DNA from 4 places in the Stappia sp. genome. Region 4 is predicted to be linked to each of the others. Evidence: predicted binding sites of a transcription regulator. Region 4 holds the regulator's gene; each other region holds the start of a gene.
The links. The regulator PhoB, encoded in region 4, activates phosphate uptake and scavenging genes when phosphate is short. The targets are predictions, from matches to a motif close to TGTCATNNANCTGTCAT.
Positions count from the first base shown of each region.

Region 1 (4,922 bases), 1.6 Mb from region 4:
AGGATATGGCGGAGCATGGCCTCACCCCCGAACGGCCGTCGGCCGGCTGCGCGCGGGTCGAGGTCGACGGCATGACGCTGTCGCTGCAAACCTCGGCCAATCACCTCGTGATCGACGTTACCGCCCCCGGCGCCAGCGGGCTTTTCTTCCTCAAGGAGGCGGTGACGCAGCATATTCTGCGGATCGATGCCGCCGCCGGCGCGGCGATGACCTGGTCGGACGGCGGTGCGGCCGACCGCCCCCCGAATTTTCAGGAAGGGCGCGTGGAAGGGGTCGATCATCTCGGCGACGATCTGCTCCGCCTGGACCTCTCCGTGGCCGACGCAGGGGCCTTCGCCCGGGACGGATTGCACGTCAAGGCGATGATCCCGGCGCGACACGACCGCCCGCCCGTGTGGCCCCGCGTCGCCGCCAACGGCACGACCATCTGGCCGAAGGGGGCGGATGAACTGCACGTGCGCTATTACACGCTGCGCCGGGTCGATGTTGAGGCCGGGCGGGTGTGGATCGATGTGGTTCTGCATCCGGGCGGGCGGATCGCGGGCTGGTGCGAAACCGCGCGCCCCGGCGCGCGCATCGGTCTCATGGGGCCGGGCGGCGGCGCGCTTCCGGCGGGCGACGGGCCCGCGCTGATCGTCGGCGACCGCACCGCGCTTCCCGCCATCGCCCGGCTTCTGGAGGACATGCCGGACGCACCGCGCGCCACCGTCGTGGTTCCGCGTGTCCGCTTGCGCGATGGGGGGGCCTATCTGCCGGACAGCACCCACGACCTCGTGGAACTCGACCCGACGATCTTCACCGACCCGTCGGCCTTGAGCGAGGCGGTGGGCGATGCCGCACGGCTCGCCGGCGGTCCGGCCCGTGCCTGGTTCGGCGGCGAGTTCGACGCGGCGCTGGCCATGCGCCGGTTGTTTCGCCAGGAGCTGGGACTGAGCAAGGGGACGCAGATGAGCGTCGCCTATTGGCGCCGCGGCCGGGTCACCGACGCCTCGGCCGCGGACGAGCATTGATCCCCGCTCTCGGGCCCTACGCCGCCAGCGGCCGCGTCCCTTGCGCCAGACGCGCATCGATCTGCTCCACGATTGCGGGCAGATCCGCCACCGTGTCGATGACGAAATGCGCCCCCGCCGCCTCGAGCCGGGCGGTGGCGCGCGCGCGGGCCGCCGCGCGCTCCGTCTCCGACAGCGCGGCGAGGTCCTCCGCCGACAGGCCGACCTCGTTGCCGGTCATGGCCACGCCCACCGTCCAGGTCCCGGCCGCGACGCCTTCGGCGATGCCGACCGGCGTGTCGTCGACCTTCACCACCTTTGCCGCATCGTCGATCTGGAGATCGAGGAAACACTTCCACATCATCACCGCCGTCGGGCGGCCGGTCCACAGATCCTCCGCGCACACCAGATTGTCCGGCGCATAGCCCTGCGCCTCGGCGAGCGGCAGAACGCGCTCCATGATGTCGCGGGTGTAGCCGGTGGTGGAGCCGATCCTCAGCCCGCGCGCCCGCAACGCGCGCACCGCGTCGGCCGCGCCGGGCACCAGATCGGCGTAGTCGGTGACGACGGCGGCATTGAGCGGCACGAAGACCTCATAGATGCGCCGCGCCGCCGCTTCGTCGAAATCGCCGCCATGGACCTTGCGCCACTGGCTGGCGACGCTGTCGAGCTTGCCGAGTTCGCGGATGTGGTCGAGCTTGGGCAGCCCCATCGGACCGCGTGCTTCCTCGACCGTCAGTTCGATGTCGAAGTCGCGGAAGACCTTGACGAAGGCTCCCATGGGCGCGCGCGAGCCGAAATCGACCATCGTGCCGGCCCAGTCGAACACGGCGGCTTCCAGTTTCGTCATCTCAAGTCTCCGTTGCGCTCAGCTGTCGAGAAGATCGGCGACCACTTCCTCGCCGAGCGCGAAGGCCGTGGAGGCGCCTGTACCGCCGGTGACCACGAGCAGACGCACGGCGTCGCTGGGGCGGTCGAAAAGGATCACGTCGTCCGCGCTCGCGTAGGTGCCGGTCCAGCGCTCGACCACCTGGCGGCCGGGAAGGTCCAGCACCCGGTCCAGTTCGCCGAGGATCAGATTGTCGACCCGCTCGCTGGCGAAGGGCTCCGGCGCCTCGCCATAGACATGGCTGTCGCCGACGACGAGCGATCCGTCCGCCGACTGCACGGCGATCAGATGAATGCCGGCGGCAAGCTCGTCCGCCTGTTCGCGGTCCAAAACGCCGCGCAGCGCCCGGGCCTGCGGCAGGGCCGCATAGCCCTCGTAGCGCACCAGGCTGAGATCGGACATTACGGCGGCGCCGAGCCTTGTGGGCACCTGCGGCGCGACGCGCAGCATCTGCAGCGTGCAGACCCTGAGGCCCGCGGCACGCAGCCGATCCGGAAAGAGCGACTTGAGGTCGTCGCCCGGACAGACGATGACGCCGCCGGCCTCGATCGTGCCGCGCGAGGTCTCCAGCCGGCCGTCCTCCACCGCATGCACCTGGGTGTTGCGCAGAAAGGTCACGCCCTGGCTTTCCTCCAGCCAGGCGGCGAGCCGCGGCACCGCGTCCTTGCTCTCCACGCGCGCCTCATGCGGGCTGTAGAGGATCGCCGCCGCGTCGTCGGCGCGCAGTGACGGCACATGCTCGCGCGCCTCGCGCGTATCGATCAGCCGGCAGCCCTCGCCCATCTCCGTCTCGAGAAAGGCGGACAGCACCTCGCCCGCCTCCGGACGCCGGCCGACCACCACGAGGCCGCGATGCAGCACGTCGACGCCCGCCTTCGGTCCCACCTCGAGCCAGACGTCGCGGCTGCGCTTTGCCCGGGCCCAATGCGTGCCGCGCTGCTGACCGGTGACCGTGACGAACCCGAAGTTGCGCACCGAGGCGCCGACGGCGTGCGCCTCGCGGTCGATCACGACCACGCGCTTGCCGCGCTGGCGGGCCGCATGGGCCGTCGCCAGACCGATGATCCCGGCCCCGACGACCGCGATGTCGTAGGAGGATGTGCTCATCTCGCTCTCCGTTCCGCAAAAGGCGCCGTGCGGGCGCTGCGCCGCAACGGCGTGACAGCCCGGCGCGGCGCTCTCGGCTCCGGGCTAGAGATGCAATGTAACAAATTTATGAAATTTAATTATTTATAGCTTCAAGCTATATACCCGTCATCAAACCTTATGCGGGATCGCCGGCCCGTCGTCCGCTGCAACCGCCACCCCCTCGGCCACCCCCTCGAACAGCGCGCGGATGACGCCGATCTCGCGCATGCCCTTCAAGGTCACGAGGTAATGGTTGCAGGTGAGCGCCGGCGCCTCGACCCGCAGCAGACGAAAGGCGGCGTCCGGCCCGAGCCGGCCGTAATCCTGGAATTCGCCGTCGAGCGCCATGCCGATGCCGATGCCGGCGGACGCCGCCGACACCACCGGCTCGGAAGACAGCAGCTCCAGCGCCACCTCCAGGTGAAGCCCCGCCTCGGCCAGCGCCTCGTCGATGATCTGCCGGGTGCCCGAGGTCTTCTCGCGCTGAAGGATCGGATATCCGGCGAGATCGCGCCAGGTGACCGTGTCACGCCCGGCGAGCGGGTGATCGCGCGCCGTCACCGCCACGACGCGGTCCTTGCGCAGGAACACGGCATCGCAGGATTTCGGCGGGTGTTTCGCCGTGATGCAGGCGGCGTCGATCTCGCCGTTTTCGAGCCGCTGGACGATTTCGAGGCTGCCGAGCATGCGGGTCTCGACGCTGATTTTCGGGAAACGGCGCATGAAATCGGCGATCAGCGGCATGGCGTATTGATGGGTCGAGAAGCCGATGCGCAAATGCCCCGTTTCCAGACCGCGCTCGTCGCGCAGCAGCGCGTCGATGTCGCTGAGCCCGAGCAGGACGGTGCGCGCCTTGGGCAGCAGCGCCCGCCCGATCCGGCTGAGGGTCAGCGTGTGCCCGTCGCGCAGGAACAGCCGTGCGGCGCATTCGCTTTCCAGCGCCCGCAATTGCGTGGAGACCGAGGGCTGCGACACGCCGAGCTCGCGGGCCGCCCGCGTGAAGCTGCCGGTGCGCGCGACGGCCTCGAAGGCCTTCAACTGACTGATGGACACCATCCCCGCCTCCCGCTTCGCCGCGTCCCACGCACGCCGCGCGACCCGTGCCGTGCGTCACGCGATGGGGTAGGCCCGCCCGCGCGCGCTGTCCAGCGCCGGCGTCCGCAGCGGCGCTTGACCGCGCGCGCCGCCCTGCGCCCGATGGCACGGCAAGGATGGCACCCCGGTTGCATACGCAGCAGCGGTATTCAAGACGAGGTGAGATATCCCATGCAACACGCTCTTCCCGTTGCCGCGGCCGACCAGGGTCCGTCCGAGATCCATATCCTGTTCGGAACCCAGACCGGCACCACCGAAATGGTGGCCTCCGACATCGAGGATGCGCTGGTCGACAAGGGATTTCCGGTGCCGGCCCCGCGCGGTCTCGACGAGGTCGAGCCGCGGGATCTTGCGACGCTCGGCACCGTCCTGATCGTGTGCTCGAGCTACGGCGACGGCGGGTTCCCGGACGCGGCCGCTCCCTTCTACGAGGCGCTGACGGGGCCGGACGCCCCGGACCTGAGCGGGGTCGACTTCGCGGTGCTGGGGTTCGGCGACAGCAGCTACGACGATTTCTGCGCCGCCGGGCGCAAGCTGGACGAGGCGCTCGCGGCGCGCGGCGCCGCGCGTCTTCATCCCCGCGGCAGTTGCGACATCGTCTATGAAACCGAGGCGCAGGCCTGGACGGACGGGGTGCTCGCGGTGCTGGAGGCCCGACGCGGGCAGGCGCCGCAACCGGTGGCCGCCCCCGCCCGGCCCGCCCGGTCCCAAGACCACAGGCCGGCCCGCCCGCAATGGACACGGGCCAATCCCTTTTCCGCGCGGCTGATCGAGAACGAGCGCCTGTCCGGCCCCGGCTCGGACAAGGACATGCGCCATTT
Region 1 covers NZ_CP157793.1:2,117,405-2,122,326, forward strand. The annotation lists gene ABL312_RS09305 (siderophore-interacting protein) at 1-1,010, shown strand, start outside; gene phnX (phosphonoacetaldehyde hydrolase) at 1,027-1,839, opposite strand; gene ABL312_RS09315 (TIGR03364 family FAD-dependent oxidoreductase) at 1,858-2,985, opposite strand; gene ABL312_RS09320 (LysR substrate-binding domain-containing protein) at 3,136-4,062, opposite strand; gene ABL312_RS09325 (sulfite reductase flavoprotein subunit alpha) at 4,273-4,922, shown strand, end outside.
Region 1: ABL312_RS09315 (TIGR03364 family FAD-dependent oxidoreductase) is a predicted target of PhoB. The motif match lies at 3,083-3,099, and genes of this name have one in related genera.

Region 2 (4,922 bases), 2.2 Mb from region 4:
AGCTTTTGCATGTGCTGCATCATTTCCTGCGCGCGCATCCCGAGGCGCGACCGGCGGTGCATCCCTGGAGCGGCAGGTTCTGAGCTGTGCGGGCCTGCCGGGCGAGGCCGGCGTCGGTGCGAGAGGAAAAACGCCCGGGCCGCCGAAGAGGAGGGAGACAGCGGGTGCCCGGGCGGGGCCGACGCGCCGGGGGCGCGTGCGGCCGATGTCTGTGCCGCGCGCGTCTCAGAAGGACAGGATGCGCGCGTTCTCCGCGATCAGGTGACCGGCCATCTGCGGCGGCTTGGCGACGCCGACGCCGTCGAGCAGCACCTCGGGACCGCTGTCGCGGTTGGGAAGATAGATCGCGCAGACCTCCACCGGCGTGCCCTCGGACATCAGCTTCTTCATCAGGTCCTGCGGACCGATGCCGAGCGGCTTCTGCGGGGCGGTGGCGGAGGCGGGCGCGTCCTTGAGCGCAAGATCGGCGGCCGGACCGCACAGCAGGATGCGCGTGCCCGCGCCCTGCTGCATCGACTGCATGGTGAGCACCATCGCCATCATCTGCGTCTGGGCGTCGGGCGCGGCCAGCACGGTCACGAGGTCGGGCTTGGTGCCGTCGGCGGACTCGGCCTTGACCGGCAGGGCGGCGGCGGCCGTGACGGCGAGCGCGAGAACCAGTTTCCTGAACATGTAGGGTCGTCCTTGTGCTTGGGAGGAAAGGGATAAGGGAAAGAGGCGCCTAGGCGTCGTCGCGGCGGGTGAAGGCGGCCAGTGCGACATAGGCGAGGATCGTCAGGCCGATGGCGCCGGTGACGCCGATGGCGATCAGGACGATCACGTCGATCGGGCCGCCGATGTCGGAAAAGCCCGAACTGGTGATCCATTGCACGAAGAGGATGGCGGCGATGGCGCCGACCGGGGCCATCAGTTCCGCGCGCAGCAGGCGGCTGCCTTCGAGCCTGTGCTCGCGCACCACGACATAGACGAAGGCGATGGTGATCGCGACGGCGGCGACGACGAGCCCCCAGAACAGGAGGGGGCCGAAGATTTCCTCGAACACCGCGAGAATGGTGGAAAAGGTGAGATCCTTCATGGTCGCTCCTCCCTTACGCGCGGCCGCGCAGCATGGCGTTGTAGGTGGCCTTCAAGGCGATCTCCTTCATCAGCCAGGAGATCCACAGCTCTTCCAGCGGCGCGATCACGCCGGGGAAGGAAGGCGTGAGATTGTTGTTGTAGTCGAACTCCACCAGCATCGCCCGGCCGATCCGGGTGATGAGCGGGCAGGAGGTATAGCCGTCGTAGCGCGCGTCGCTCTCGCGTCCGGCGATCTGGGCGACGAGATGGTCCTCGACCACCGGCACCTGCCATTTCACGCTGGCCGCCGTCTTGCCCTTGGGCACGCCGGCGACGTCGCCCACGGCGAAGACGTTTGGATAGCGGGTGTGGCGCAGGCTGTGCTTGTCGACCTCGACCCAGCCCTCGTCGACCCATTTGCCGGTCTTCCACGAGAGCGGGCTGTTCTTCACGACATCGGGCGCGCGCATCGGCGGAATGACGTTGGTGAAGTCGTAGCCGATCTCCCTGGGCCCCTCCGGCGTGTCGAAGGTGGCGATCTTGCGGCCCGGGTCGATCGCGGTCATCACGTGGTCGTAGACGGGCGCGACGGCGCGATCCTCGAACAGCATGCGCACCTTCTCGTTGACGATCGGCACCGAGAAGAAGGTCTTGTTGTGGGCGGCGTAGACGATCTCGGTCTTGGCCCGGGTGCCCTTGCGCCGCGCATAGTCGTCGGTGAGGAAGGTGTATTTGAGCGGCGCGCCGGCGCATTTCATTTCCGTCGCCGGACGGGTGAAGAGCGCGACGCCGCCCTTTTCGGTGAAGCGGTCCATCTCCGCCCAGGTTCGGGCGGCGTAGTCCGGGCCGGCATAGACCGCGCCGATGCCGTTGGTGCCGACGAGATCGAGCGACATGCCCTCGATGGCCTCGAAGTCGAGCTTCAGACCGGCGGCCACCACCAGATAGTCATAGGCGATGGATTTGCCGCTCGTGGTCACCACGCGCTTCGCGTCCGGATCGATCTCCGCGGCGCCTTCCGCGATCCAGTCCACGTCGCGCGGCAGCCAGTCGGCGGTGGCGGTGGTGGAATAGTCGGCCGGCTTGAGGCCGGCGGCGATCAGCGTGAAGCCGGGCTGGTAGTAATGGTCCTTGCGCGGATCGAGAATGGTGACCTTCGCGCCGTCGAGCCGATCCATCAGCCGGTTGGCGAGCGCCGTGCCGGCCGCGCCGGCGCCCAGAATGAGGATGCGGGCGTCCGTCTTCACCGTCTGCGCGGCGCGCGCGGCGGGAACCGTGGACAGGGCCGCGAGGCCGGCGGACAGGGCGAGGAAATTGCGTCTGGTGGTCTGCAAGGCGTTTCTCCCGGTTCCCCGGCGACCCGCGTTCCGGCGCGCCAGGCACGCCCGAACGTCCCCGCACGGAGTGAATACATTCGTTAATGTGAATTAAAGAGCGCCCGCCCATCGGTCGCGTTGATTTTTCGCAATCCGCCGAAAAAAAAGTGGTGTTTCAAATGCGCCTAAAGTCGCAAGCCGCCTGAACAGCCCGGTTTCCGGGCGTCATTCCGGGTCTCAGGTCTCGGACGGCGTGTCGGTTTCCGAGTGCACCGCGAGGCGGACGCGCTCGGCGGCGAAGCGGGTGCGGCTGTACTGGATCGGCCGTCCCTGCGGATCGGCGTTCACGGCGATGGTGACGAGCACGACGGCGCCCGGCTGCAAGCCGAGATCGGCCCGGTCGGCGCTTGTGGCGGGGGCGGCGGAAATCTCGGTCGCGACGCGCACATAGTCGGTCACGCCGCAGGCCGCCAGCGCCCGGGTGATCGACGGGTCGCGGGCGTAATGGGCGGGAAGCTCGGCGAAGCGGTCGGCGTCGAACCAGCTCGTCGCCCGCGACAGCGACGTGCCGTCGGCCTCGCCCACGCTTTCCAGCCGGATCACGGGCGTGTCAGGCGCCAGATGCAGCGCCTTGGCGACTGCCTCGCTGGCCGGCTCCGTGACCGCCTCGACCAGCCGTGTCGTGGCGCGGGCGACCTGTCCGCCGAGACCGGCGGAAAAGCGGGTGCGCGGGCCGATCGGATAGGTGACGCGGTTGTGCGGCACGATGGAGGTGCCCCGTCCCTGGACGGTGGTCACCAGCCCGTCGCGGGCGAGCGCTGCCAGCGCCTGGCGCACGGTATGGCGGTTGACGTCGAATTGCGCGGCCAGCGCGGCTTCCGTCGGCAGCTTGCCCGTCTCGTCATAGGCGCCATTGCCGATGGCCGCGCGGATGTCGTCGGCGATCTGCCGCCAGAGCGCCACGCCGCTGCGCCGTTCCAGTTCCCCCACCCGCTGCGTCTCCTTCGTTGCCGCAGGCTGTCGGCCGCGTCTCTTCGCCGTTTGTAGCGATCTGTCCGGCGTCATCAACCCGTCATCTCGAAGGGGTAGATTTCCCTTCGTTGGTTGTCTATAAAACTATATAAATATGCCGAGCGGGTTAGAACGGCCCGGCGGACCAGACGCGACGCCGGTTCGACCCTGACCCATGGCCCGGGAAAGAGCCGGGGACGGGCCGGAAGGGGCCGGTGCCGGGGTCTGGCAGTCGGGACGGCGGCAGGATGCCAGGCGGCGGAAAGACGGGGCCGCGCGGGGTGGCCGCACGATTAAGGCACCGCGCGGGGCGCGCGGTTGCAGTGACAGGGAACCGCGCGCCCCGCGTGGTTGAAGCGAACAGGGACTGCGCGGGGCGCGGTCCGGGGACAGGTCGGGCGCGCGGCGTGCGGCCCGAAAAGCGGAGCAAGGGATGTCGGTTGATGCAACGCCGGTGCCGCCCGATGCGGCGGGACTGAAGACCCTGATGGATGTGCTCGCGGCCTCGCCGCGCGCCGAGATTGCCGCCTGTGCCGAGGCGCTGGAGCCGTTGCCGGACGCCGCGCCCGTGCGCGGTCCGGAGGTCGGTCTGGTGATGGTGCGCGGGCGCATCGGCGGCGACGGCGCGCCCTTCAATCTGGGCGAGGCGGCGGTCACCCGCGCCACCGTGCGGCTTGCGGACGGGACGGTCGGTCACGCCTATGCGCTCGGCCAGGACCGTGCCAAGGCCCGGCTGTCGGCGATCCTCGCCGCCCTTTGGTCGCAAGGTACCCGCCGCGCCGACGTGGAGCGGGCGGTCTGCGCGCCGCTCGCCGCCGCGCGCGCCGCCGAGGTGTCGCAGGTGCGCCGCGAGGCCGCCGCGACCAAGGTCGATTTCTTCACAATGGTGCGGGGGGACGACTGATGTCCGCGACAGGCTTTTCCGCAGCCGCCGTCGAGGGGGGCTTCGCCGATCCCGTGCTCGATGCGCAGGCCGCCTTTCATGCGCTGATGCAGGCGATGGCGCGCCCGGGCACGGTGCAGCCGCTCGCCGTCGAGGCCGGGCCGCCGCAGCCCCCCGCGCCGATGACGCCCGGTCTCGCCGCCGTGGCGCTGACGCTCGCCGATCCCGACACGCCGGTCTGGCTGTCGCCCGCGCTCGCCACCCCGGCGATCAAGGCGTGGCTTGCGTTCCATTGCGGCTGTCCGGTCGTCGACGATCTCGGCACGGCGGCCTTCGTCTTCGCCGATACGGCGGAGGCGGTGCCGGACATGGCCGCGCTTTCAGCCGGAACGCAGGAGTATCCGGATCGCGGCGCGACGCTGGTGCTCGCCGTTGCCGCCCTTGAGGGCGGTCCGGCTCTGACGCTCGAAGGGCCCGGCATCGACGGGTCGACCGCCCTCGCGCCCTGCGGCCTTGCCGAGGACTTCGTCGCGCAGCGGGCGGCGAACCGCGCGCTCTTTCCGCGCGGCGCCGATCTGATCCTTGTGAGCGGAATGCAGGCGGTGGCGCTGCCGCGCTCCACCGTCGTCACCCGTCGCGAACTCCAAGAGGCCGTC
Region 2 covers NZ_CP157793.1:3,001,014-3,005,935, reverse strand. The annotation lists gene ABL312_RS13525 (hypothetical protein) at 1-83, shown strand, start outside; gene ABL312_RS13520 (hypothetical protein) at 226-672, opposite strand; gene ABL312_RS13515 (DUF5368 domain-containing protein) at 722-1,075, opposite strand; gene ABL312_RS13510 (FAD/NAD(P)-binding oxidoreductase) at 1,089-2,390, opposite strand; gene phnF (phosphonate metabolism transcriptional regulator PhnF) at 2,610-3,362, opposite strand; gene phnG (phosphonate C-P lyase system protein PhnG) at 3,817-4,287, shown strand; gene phnH (phosphonate C-P lyase system protein PhnH) at 4,287-4,922, shown strand, end outside.
Region 2: phnF (phosphonate metabolism transcriptional regulator PhnF) is a predicted target of PhoB. The motif match lies at 3,432-3,448, and genes of this name have one in related genera.

Region 3 (4,922 bases), 1.5 Mb from region 4:
GGATCGAATCGCCGCCCTGCGCGCGCGCATCGACCGGCTGACCAGCGAAAACGTCCTGGAACGGCGCTCGCTGGAAGACCGGCTGGAAGACGTGGTGGCGCGCCAGCGCGATCTCGACACCCGCCAGTCACGCGTCGCCGCCGTCCTGCAGAAGGCGGCCGACAGCGGCATTCGGGTGGCGATCGGCGGGCCCCGCCCGCGCACCAAGCCCGATGGCACCGATCCGCAGCTGGCCCTCGGCGCCGTGCTGGACGGCAGCGGCATCGGCGGCGAGGCCGAACCGATCACGCTTGTGCCCGATCTCGACCTGCGCGGCTCGCAGACCGCGGTGGATGCCGACCCATCGGCGGCCCCATCGACCGCCCCGGTGGGCGCCCCCCTGGCCGCGCCGCCGGCCCCGGCCGGCAATCCGGGCGATCAGGCCGCCCTTGGCAGCATGTCGCCCCGCGCCGACGCGCCGTCTCCGGTCCTCGCCACCGCAGCCGCGCCCGACGCGGCCTCTCTCGATCTGATCGCCTCCGTCACCCACGATCTCGAGCGCATGGACGAGGAAACGCATCTGGCGCTCGACGTCATCGCGGTTACCGCCGAACGCGACGCGGCGCGGATCAAGACGACCGCCGATTCGCTCGGCCTGACGCTTGCCGGCGTGCCGCAGATCCCGGCCGGCTCGGACCTCGGCGGCCCCTTCGTGCCGCTGAGCGGCACCGGCTTCGACGCGCGTCTGCACCGCGCCGAACAGGCGCTCGGCACGCTCGCCCAGATCAAGCAGGCCGCACGCGGCATTCCCTTCGAACGGCCCGTTGCCGGCGCTCCTATTTCTTCCGATTTCGGTCCCCGCCTCGATCCGTTCCTCGGGCGCATGGCGATGCACACCGGAACCGACTTCCGCGCCCCGCGCGGCACGGCGATCCGCGCGCCGGGTCCCGGCACGGTGATCTTCGCCGGCCGCAACGGCGGCTACGGCAAGTCGGTCGAGCTGCGCCATCCCGGCGGCATCGTCACCCGCTTCGCCCACATGAGCCGCATCCTGGTGAAGGAAGGCCAGACCGTCTCCGCCCTGGAGACCATCGGCAGGGTGGGCTCGACGGGGCGCTCCACCGGCCCGCATCTTCACTACGAGGTTCGCATCGACGACCGTCCGGAGGATCCGGGACGTTTTCTCAGGGCCGGCGAAACGCTGAAGCCGCTGCTGGAGCACTGACGAAGCGCACTGGCGTCAAAAGGGGCGCCAGACACTGACACCGTGTCCGAAACGGCGCCACACGGCGCCGTTTTCGCATTTGCGCCCCCGGAAAACCGGCGCAGTTTCCCCCGAGGGTCTCCGCTCGGGCGCGGCTGTCATTCAACTGCAACACTCCTTGCGTACCTCCCGCGGCAAGGAGTACCACGCATGACAGCAATCGAAGTCCGCTCCGTCTGCAAGGCGTTCGAGCGCAACAAACCGGTTCTCAAGGATATCTCGCTGACCATCGGCGACGGCGAGATGGTCGCGCTGATCGGCGCGTCGGGATCGGGCAAGTCCACCCTCATCCGTCTGATTTGCGGGCTGGAGACCATCGACCGCGGCAACGACCGCGCGATCTCGATCTTCGGCCGCACCGTGCAGAGCGACGGCGGGCGCACCGCCGAGGCCCGCCGCATGCGCCGCGATGTCGGCGTCATCTTCCAGCAGTTCAATCTGGTCAGCCGTCTGAGCGTGCTGAAGAACGTGCTCGCCGGGCGGCTTGGCAAGACGCCGGCCTGGCGCGGGACCTTCGGCGCCTTCACCCGCTCCGACAAGATCCGCGCGCTCCAGGCGCTCGAGCGGGTCGGCATCGTCGACTTCGCCCATCGCCGCGCCTCGCGGCTGTCGGGCGGCCAGCAGCAGCGCGCGGCCATCGCCCGGGCCCTGACGCAGGAAGCCCGGCTCATCCTCGCCGACGAGCCCATCGCCTCGCTGGATCCCGCCTCCGCCGACACGGTGATGGAGACGCTGTCGCGCATCAACCGCGAGGACGGCGTCACCGTCGTCGTCTCGCTGCACCAGATCGACCACGCCTTCCGCCATTGCAAGCGCATCATTGCGCTCAAGCACGGCGAGCTCGTCTACGACGGCCCGACGAGCGGCGTCAGCAAGGCGGATCTCGCCGCACTCTACGGCAGCGACTTGCTGTCGGACTCCGACATGACCGAACCGGCCGACGCAGTCGGTGCGGTCGGACATGGGGGCGCGGCCGCGCAAGCCGTCCCCACCGTGGCCGCCAGAGCGGTCCAACACGCGTAACGCCCCGACAGACGGGCGACACAGGTTCGATGCAGGAGAAGTCCATGTTCAAGAAAGTCCTCACGGCGGCGGCGCTTGCGCTGTCGGCCACCGGCGTCGCGCACGCCGAAGACCAGGGCCAGATGCCCGAGGTCATCAATTTCGGCATCATCTCGACCGAAAGCGCCTCGGTGCTGGAAGAGAACTTCATGCCGTTCCTCAACGACATGTCGGAGTCGCTCGGCGTCGAGGTGAAGCCGTTCTTCGCCTCCGACTATGCGGGCGTGATCGCCGGCATGGGTGCCAAGCAGGTCGACGTCGCGTGGTTCGGCAACAAGTCCGCGATCCAGGCCGTGGACAAGGCCGGCGGCGAAGTCTTCGCCCAGACCATCAAGGACGATGGCTCGCGCGGCTACCACTCGCTGCTCATCACCCAGAAGGACAGCCCGCTGAACTCTCTGGAAGACGTGCTGAAGTGCGACAAGACGCTGACCTTCGGCAACGGCGATCCCAACTCGACCTCGGGCTTCGCGATCCCCGGCTACTACGTGTGGGCGCTGAACGGCACGACGCCGGAAGAGTGCTTCGCACGCGTGACCTCGTCGAACCATGAAGGCAACGCGCTGGCGGTCGCCGCCGGTCAGGTCGACGTCGCCACCAACAACACCGAGTCCATCTACGCCCGTCTCGCCAAGTCCAACCCGGACGCGGCCGCCGGCATCAAGGAAATCTGGCGTTCGCCGCTGATCCCGTCCGATCCGATGGTGTGGCGCAAGGACCTGCCGCAGGCCGCCAAGGAGAAGATCTACTACTTCTTCATGCAGTACGGCCGCTTCGGCGACATGGAAAAGGTCAAGCGCGAGCGCGAGATCCTCGCCAACCTGTCCGACGGCTGGGGCCCGTTCCTCGCCTCCTCCGACGCCCAGCTGCTCGACGTGCGCCAGATCGAGGCGTTCAAGGCCAAGCTGAAGGCCGAGGCCGAAGGCGACGCGGACGCCATCAAGGCCGCCGAAGCGCTGCTCGCCGACCTTGCCGAGCAGGCCAAGGTCGTGGGCCAGGGCGGCTACTGAGCCCGTCCGGCGCTCCGGCCCCGCGCCGCAGCGCCCCCTGACCAAAGCTTCCGGCGGGCCGCGACGATCTCGCGGCCCGTCTCTTTCGCGGGCCCGCCGCCGTCAAGCGATACGGGCCGACCGCCATGAAACAAGGAAACCGGCGCATGACCGCCCAACACAGCCGGATCGATGCCCCCCTCCTGTCCTCCGACGCCCTGTCGGAGGCCGTGCGCGCCCAGATGCGCCCGCAGTGGGGAAACATCGCCCGCACCGCCGTCATTCTCGGCGTGATCATGCTTCTTCTGGCGCTGTCCTACTACCCGACGGAGATGAACAACTGGGTCCGTCTGTTCCAGGGCAACGACTTCCTGGACAGCATGATCGCCCAGTTCCTGAGCCCCGACTTCTCGGATCTCGACCTCTATCTGCGCAAGATGCTGGAGACGGTTCAGATCGCGCTGTGGGGCACGGTGCTGTCGATCATCTTCGGCGCGCCGATGGCGCTGCTCGCCTCCAACAACATCGCCCCGGCCTGGATCGTCTTCCCGATGCGCCGGCTGATGGATGCAAGCCGCGCGATCAACGACCTTGTGTTCGCGGTGCTCTTCGTCGCCGTCGTCGGCCTCGGTCCGCTTCCGGGCGTGCTCGCCATCTTCGTGCACAATCTCGGCATCATCTCCAAGCTGTTCTCCGAGGCCGTCGAGGCCATCGACGAACGCCCCGTGGAGGGCATCCGCACCACCGGCGCCAGCCGGCTGCAGGAGATCATCTACGGCGTGATCCCGCAGGTCATTCCGCTGTGGTCCAGCTTCTCGCTCTACCGCTTCGAGACCAACGTGCGCTCCGCCACCGTGCTCGGCATCGTCGGCGCCGGCGGCATCGGCTTCACCTTCAACGAGGCCTTCAAGGGCTTCCGCTTCGAGGAAGCAAGCGCGATCATCATCGTCATGGTCGTGACCGTGTCGGTGATCGACATGATCTCCAGTCGTCTGCGCAAGATGCTGATCTAGCAACGCGACGGCCGACGCCGACACCGCTTCAAACGAAAACGGGGCGAACCGCACATCCGCGGCTCGCCCCGTTTTCATGTCCGGCAAAAGCCGTCCCCGCCTACTCCACGTCCTCGACCTCGGCCGGCGCGCCGCCGAAGGCGCGCTGCGCAAGGGTGGCTTCCATGAACTTGTCCAGGTCGCCGTCGAGCACGTCGGACGGACTGGTGCTGTCCGTGCCGGTGCGCAGGTCCTTCACCAGCTGATAGGGCTGCAGCACGTAGGAGCGGATCTGGTGGCCCCAGCCGATCGACGTCTTGGCGGAGGCGTCGGCATTGGCCTTCTCCTCGCGCTTCTGCAGCTCCAGCTCGTAAAGCCGTGCCTTCAGCATCGACCAAGCGCTCGCCCGGTTCTTGTGCTGCGAGCGCTCGCTCTGGCACTGCACCACGATGCCGGTCGGCTGGTGGGTGATGCGCACCGCCGAGTCGGTTGTGTTGACGTGCTGGCCGCCCGCGCCGGACGCGCGATAGGTGTCGATGCGGCAGTCGCTTTCGTTGACCTCGATCTCGATCGAATCGTCGATGACCGGATAGACCCACACCGAGGCGAAGCTCGTATGCCGGCGCGCCTGGCTGT
Region 3 covers NZ_CP157793.1:2,026,032-2,030,953, forward strand. The annotation lists gene ABL312_RS08890 (M23 family metallopeptidase) at 1-1,204, shown strand, start outside; gene phnC (phosphonate ABC transporter ATP-binding protein) at 1,394-2,266, shown strand; gene phnD (phosphonate ABC transporter substrate-binding protein) at 2,311-3,315, shown strand; gene phnE (phosphonate ABC transporter, permease protein PhnE) at 3,462-4,307, shown strand; one part of gene prfB (peptide chain release factor 2) at 4,408-4,922, opposite strand, start outside.
Region 3: phnC (phosphonate ABC transporter ATP-binding protein) is a predicted target of PhoB. The motif match lies at 1,340-1,356, and genes of this name have one in related genera.

Region 4 (4,922 bases):
CGCGGGCTTCCTTGATCCGGCGGCTTCCGTCGAGAATGGCCCGCAGTTCCGCGGCATCGACATCGCTGAGATCGAGAAAATGGCGTGGCTTTGCACTCATTACTCGGCGGCTCCCCGTTCCAGACCGGTTTCCATGGCCTTGGCGGCCGTTTCGATGCGCTCCACCGCCTCGCCGAGTTCCGCCTCGGTGATCGTCAGCGGCGGCATGACGCGCAGCACGTTGTCGCCCGCGCCCACCGACAGCACGCCGGCCTCGCGGAAACGGGCGAGCAGGTCCCCATTGGGAACGCGGCACTTGAGGCCAAGCATCAGCCCCTTGCCCCGAACCTCCTCGAAGATCGCGGGATGCGCGTCGACCACGCCGGCGAGCGCCTGCTTCAGCTTCAGACCCTTGGCCTGAACCTCTTCCAGAAAGCCCTCGGCCAGGATCACGTCGAGCACCGCATTGCCGACCGCCATGGCCAGCGGATTGCCGCCGTAGGTCGTTCCATGCGTGCCCGCGACCATGCCGGCGGCCGCCTCCTCGGTGGCCAGGCAGGCGCCAAGCGGAAAGCCGCCGCCGATGCCCTTGGCGATCGCCATGATGTCCGGCGCGATGCCGGCCCATTCGTGCGCGAAGAGCTTGCCGGTGCGCCCGACGCCGGTCTGCACCTCGTCGAAGATCAGCAGGATGCCGGCCTCGTCGCAGAGCGCACGCAGCCCGCGCAGGCACTCGGTCGGCAGCGGCCGGATGCCGCCCTCGCCCTGGATCGGCTCGACCAGGATCGCCGCCGTCGTCTCGTCGATGGCGGCCCGCAGCGCGTCATGATCGCCGAAGGGCACCTGCACGAAGCCGGGCGCCTTCGGCCCGAAGCCTTCCAGATATTTTTCCTGCCCGCCGGCCGCGATGGTCGCCAGCGTGCGGCCGTGAAACGCGCCTTCGATGGTGACGATGGTCACGCGCTCCGGCTCGCCCCTGACATAGAAGTACCGCCGCGCGGTCTTGATCGCGCATTCCAGCGCCTCGGCGCCGGAGTTGGTACAGAACACCTTGTCCGCGAAGGTCGCCTCGCACAGCCGCTGCGCGAAACGCTCCTGCCCCTCGATGGCATAGAGGTTGGACACATGCCACAGCTTGTCCGCCTGCGCCTTGAGCGCGGCGACCAGATGCGGATGGCTGTGGCCGAGGGAGTTGACCGCGATGCCGGCGGCGCAATCGAGGAAACGGCGGCCGTCGGTGGTCTCCAGCCACACACCTTCCCCGCGGGCGAACTCCAGGTCCGCACGGTTGTAGGTCCGATAGAGAGATGACTCCGCCATATCCGCCTCGCTCCTGTCCGCCACGCCCATGACCGGCCGCTCCTGCGGACCCTACCGACCGGCCGTCGCGCGGGCCGACCCGCGTGCGGGCCGGGCATCAATCGTGATCGTCTCGCGTATCGTGATCGTCTCGAGATCCTCGTCGCGGACCGACCCGCCGGACGCCGCACCGCATCCCCCTGGCAGGACACTCCGCCGACCAAACACGCCCCAAAACAGACCAAACACGCCCCAAAACATATGTGCCGCCCGAAAGAGGCGGCACGGCAACTTGCGCCGTTATACACCGCGCGGACCTGAGAAAGTCAATCGAATAGGCAGGTCCCGCATCCTGCGCCCTTGAGTCAGCAAGCAGCCTTTTTTGGGGAAAACCGCCGCAATCCCCAGGTGAATCGGGCCGATGACTTGCAGAAAAAACGCGGCATATTGTAGTTTCTCAGTCAAGAAATACGACATCTCGTGTGCATGACTCACTTTCGCCCCAAAATCCGGCGATCAGCGGAGTGCCCGTAGGAGCGGGCCGGTAACCGGCCGTTAACCAGATGTCAGGTCCCGAACCAAGACGGAGTGTGGCGCATGTCCTGGACAAGCGAACGTGTCGAGCTGTTGAAGAAGCTCTGGGGTGACGGACTGAGCGCCAGCCAGATCGCCGGGGAGCTCGGCGGCGTGACACGCAATGCCGTCATCGGCAAGGTTCACAGGCTCGGGCTTTCGGGGCGGGCGAAGACCGCCGTCGCCGGCAACGCCAAGAGCCGCAAGACGGCGAAGACGGCCGCCAACGACAGCCAGACGCCGACGACCGCGCCCGAGAGCATGCCGCAGAGCGTCGGCGCGACCGCGCTCAAGGCCGAGACGGCGCCCGCGCCCCAGGCCAAGCCCGAGGAAAAGCCGGTCGCGGAACTCGTGCCCATCGCCAAGCGCGCCACCATCCTGACGCTCACCGAGCGCACCTGCAAATGGCCGATCGGCGATCCGACCAGCAAGGATTTCCACTTCTGCGGTCACGCGTCCAATCCGGGCGTTCCCTACTGCCCGTATCATTGCCGCATGGCCTATCAGCCGGCGACCGACCGGCGCCGCGACCGCTCCAAGGCCGCCGCCGGCTGACGGCGCCCTCGGCGCGGTGCGAGCCGCCAGGAGGGCCGGTTTCAGGACGGCCGGATCGGGATTTGAAAAAGGGCCCCAAGCGGGCTCCCTGCCTCTCCGATCCCGGATCTCCGCTTCGCGGCGCCCGGGATGACGACCTTGCAAGGCTTTGTCAGCAGTCTGAGGGCGCCGCGCGGCGCCCTTTTTGGTGTTGTCCGGATAGTGTTGTCCGGATCGTCGTCGCGAACGCGCGTGTCCTTGCCGAATGGACAGCGCGCGTTCGCGATCAGGACGCGGCGGCGAACTGGTCGTTGAAGGCGTAGCCCGCGCCGCGCACGGTGCGGATCGGATCCATCATCCGCCCCCGATTGATCGCCTTGCGCAGCCGGCCGACGTGGACGTCCACCGTGCGCTCGTCGACATAGACGTCATGGCCCCACACGCCGTCGAGCAGCTGCTCGCGCGAGAACACCCGGCCGGGCGACGTCATCAGGAACTCAAGCAGGCGGAACTCCGTGGGCCCGAGATGGATCTCGCGGCCCGCGCGGCGCACCCGGTGGGTCTCGCGGTCGAGCTCCAGATCGCCCGCCCGCAGAAGCGAGGACACGACCTCGGGCTTCGCCCGGCGCAACATGGCGCGCACCCGCGCCATGAGCTCGGGGATGGAGAAGGGTTTCACGACATAATCGTCGGCCCCGGTCGCCAGCCCGCGAATGCGCTCCTGCTCCTCGCCGCGCGCGGTGAGCATGATCACCGGCAGCCGCTCCGTTTCGCTGCGCGAGCGCAGACGACGGCACAGCTCGATGCCGGACAGGCCTGGCAGCATCCAGTCGAGAAGCAGAAGATCGGGCTGGCTTTCGCGCAGCAACAGTTCCGCCTCGTCGCCGCGCGTGCAGGTCTCGACGGTATAGCCTTCCGCCTCGAGGTTGTAGCGCAGCAGCAGGATGAGAGGTTCCTCGTCCTCGACAACAAGAACCTTCGGCATGCGTATCTACCCTTGTCTCGCCAGGTCCAATGGCGGCCGCGTCAGGACGCGGCGCCGACGCTCGTCTCGTCGACCTTCGGCCGCTCGTCCATCGGCTGGGTGCCCGTCACCATGTAGATGACGTTTTCCGCGATGTTGGTGGAGTGGTCGCCGATGCGCTCGATGTTCTTGGCGCAGAACAGAAGATGCGCGCACATGGTGATCTGGCGCGGGTCTTCCATCATGTAGGTGAGCAATTCGCGGAAGATCGAGGTGTAGAGCGCGTCGATCTCGTCGTCGCGGTCGCGCACCGTCTGGGCGGCTTCGTCGTCGCGATTGGCATAGGCATCGAGCACGGTCTTCATCTGCTGCTGCGCCAGCTCGCTCAAATGCTCGACGCCTTGCGCGAATTTCTTGCTGTCGAAGGCGCCTTCGATGGCGATGACGCGCTTGGCGACGTTCTTGGCCAGATCGCCGACCCGCTCCAGATCGTTGCAGATGCGCATGGCGGCGACCACGTCGCGCAGGTCCTGCGCCACCGGCTGACGGCGGGCGATCAGCAGAATGGTCTGCTCCTCGACCTCGTGCTGCAGAAGGTCGACGCGCCGGTCGGTGGAAATGACCCGGCGGGCGAGATCCTTGTCCATGCGCACCAGCGCGGAAATCGCGTCGGACAGCATGACTTCGGTGAGCCCGCCCATTTCCGACACGCGGCCGGCAACGGCTTTCAGCTCATCGTCGAAGGACGTCACTGTATGATCAGGCATTTTATAACTCCTAGACAGCGCGCGGATCTTGTCCCGGCGCCGGACGTCGCGGTATGCGTCCTCAGCCGAAGCGGCCGGTGATGTAGTCCTGGGTGCGCTTGTCGTGCGGGTTCGTGAAGATCTCCTTCGTCTCCCCTTCCTCGACCAGATTGCCGAGGTGGAAGAAGGCGGTGCGCTGCGACACGCGCGCCGCCTGCTGCATGGAGTGCGTCACGATGACGATCGTGTAGTTTTCGCGCAACTCGTCGATCAGTTCCTCGATCTTCGCCGTGGCGATCGGGTCGAGCGCGGAGCACGGCTCGTCCATCAGGATCACCTCGGGGCTCACCGCGATGGCGCGCGCGATGCACAGGCGCTGCTGCTGACCGCCCGACAGACCCGTGCCCGGTTCCTCCAGACGATCCTTCACTTCTTCATAGAGGCCCGCCTTCTGAAGGCTGGAGGCGACGATGTCGTCGAGCTCGCTCTTGTTGCGCGCAAGCCCGTGGATGCGCGGGCCGTAGGCGATGTTGTCGTAGATCGACTTGGGGAACGGGTTCGGCTTCTGGAACACCATGCCGACCTTGGCGCGCAGCTGCACCGGATCGACCTTGGGATCGTAGATGTCTTCCCCGTCGATGCGGATGTCGCCGACCACCCGACAGATGTCGATGGTGTCGTTCATCCGGTTGAGGACGCGCAGGAAGGTCGACTTGCCGCAGCCCGACGGTCCGATGAAGGACGTCACGGTGCGATCGGCGATGTCGAGCGTCACGTCCTTGATGGCCTGGGTGTCCCCGTAAAAGACCTGGACGTTCCTGGCCGCG
Region 4 covers NZ_CP157793.1:512,222-517,143, reverse strand. The annotation lists gene argF (ornithine carbamoyltransferase) at 1-100, opposite strand, end outside; gene ABL312_RS02350 (aspartate aminotransferase family protein) at 100-1,299, opposite strand; gene ABL312_RS02345 (GcrA family cell cycle regulator) at 1,876-2,406, shown strand; gene phoB (phosphate regulon transcriptional regulator PhoB) at 2,672-3,370, opposite strand; gene phoU (phosphate signaling complex protein PhoU) at 3,412-4,116, opposite strand; gene pstB (phosphate ABC transporter ATP-binding protein PstB) at 4,178-4,922, opposite strand, start outside.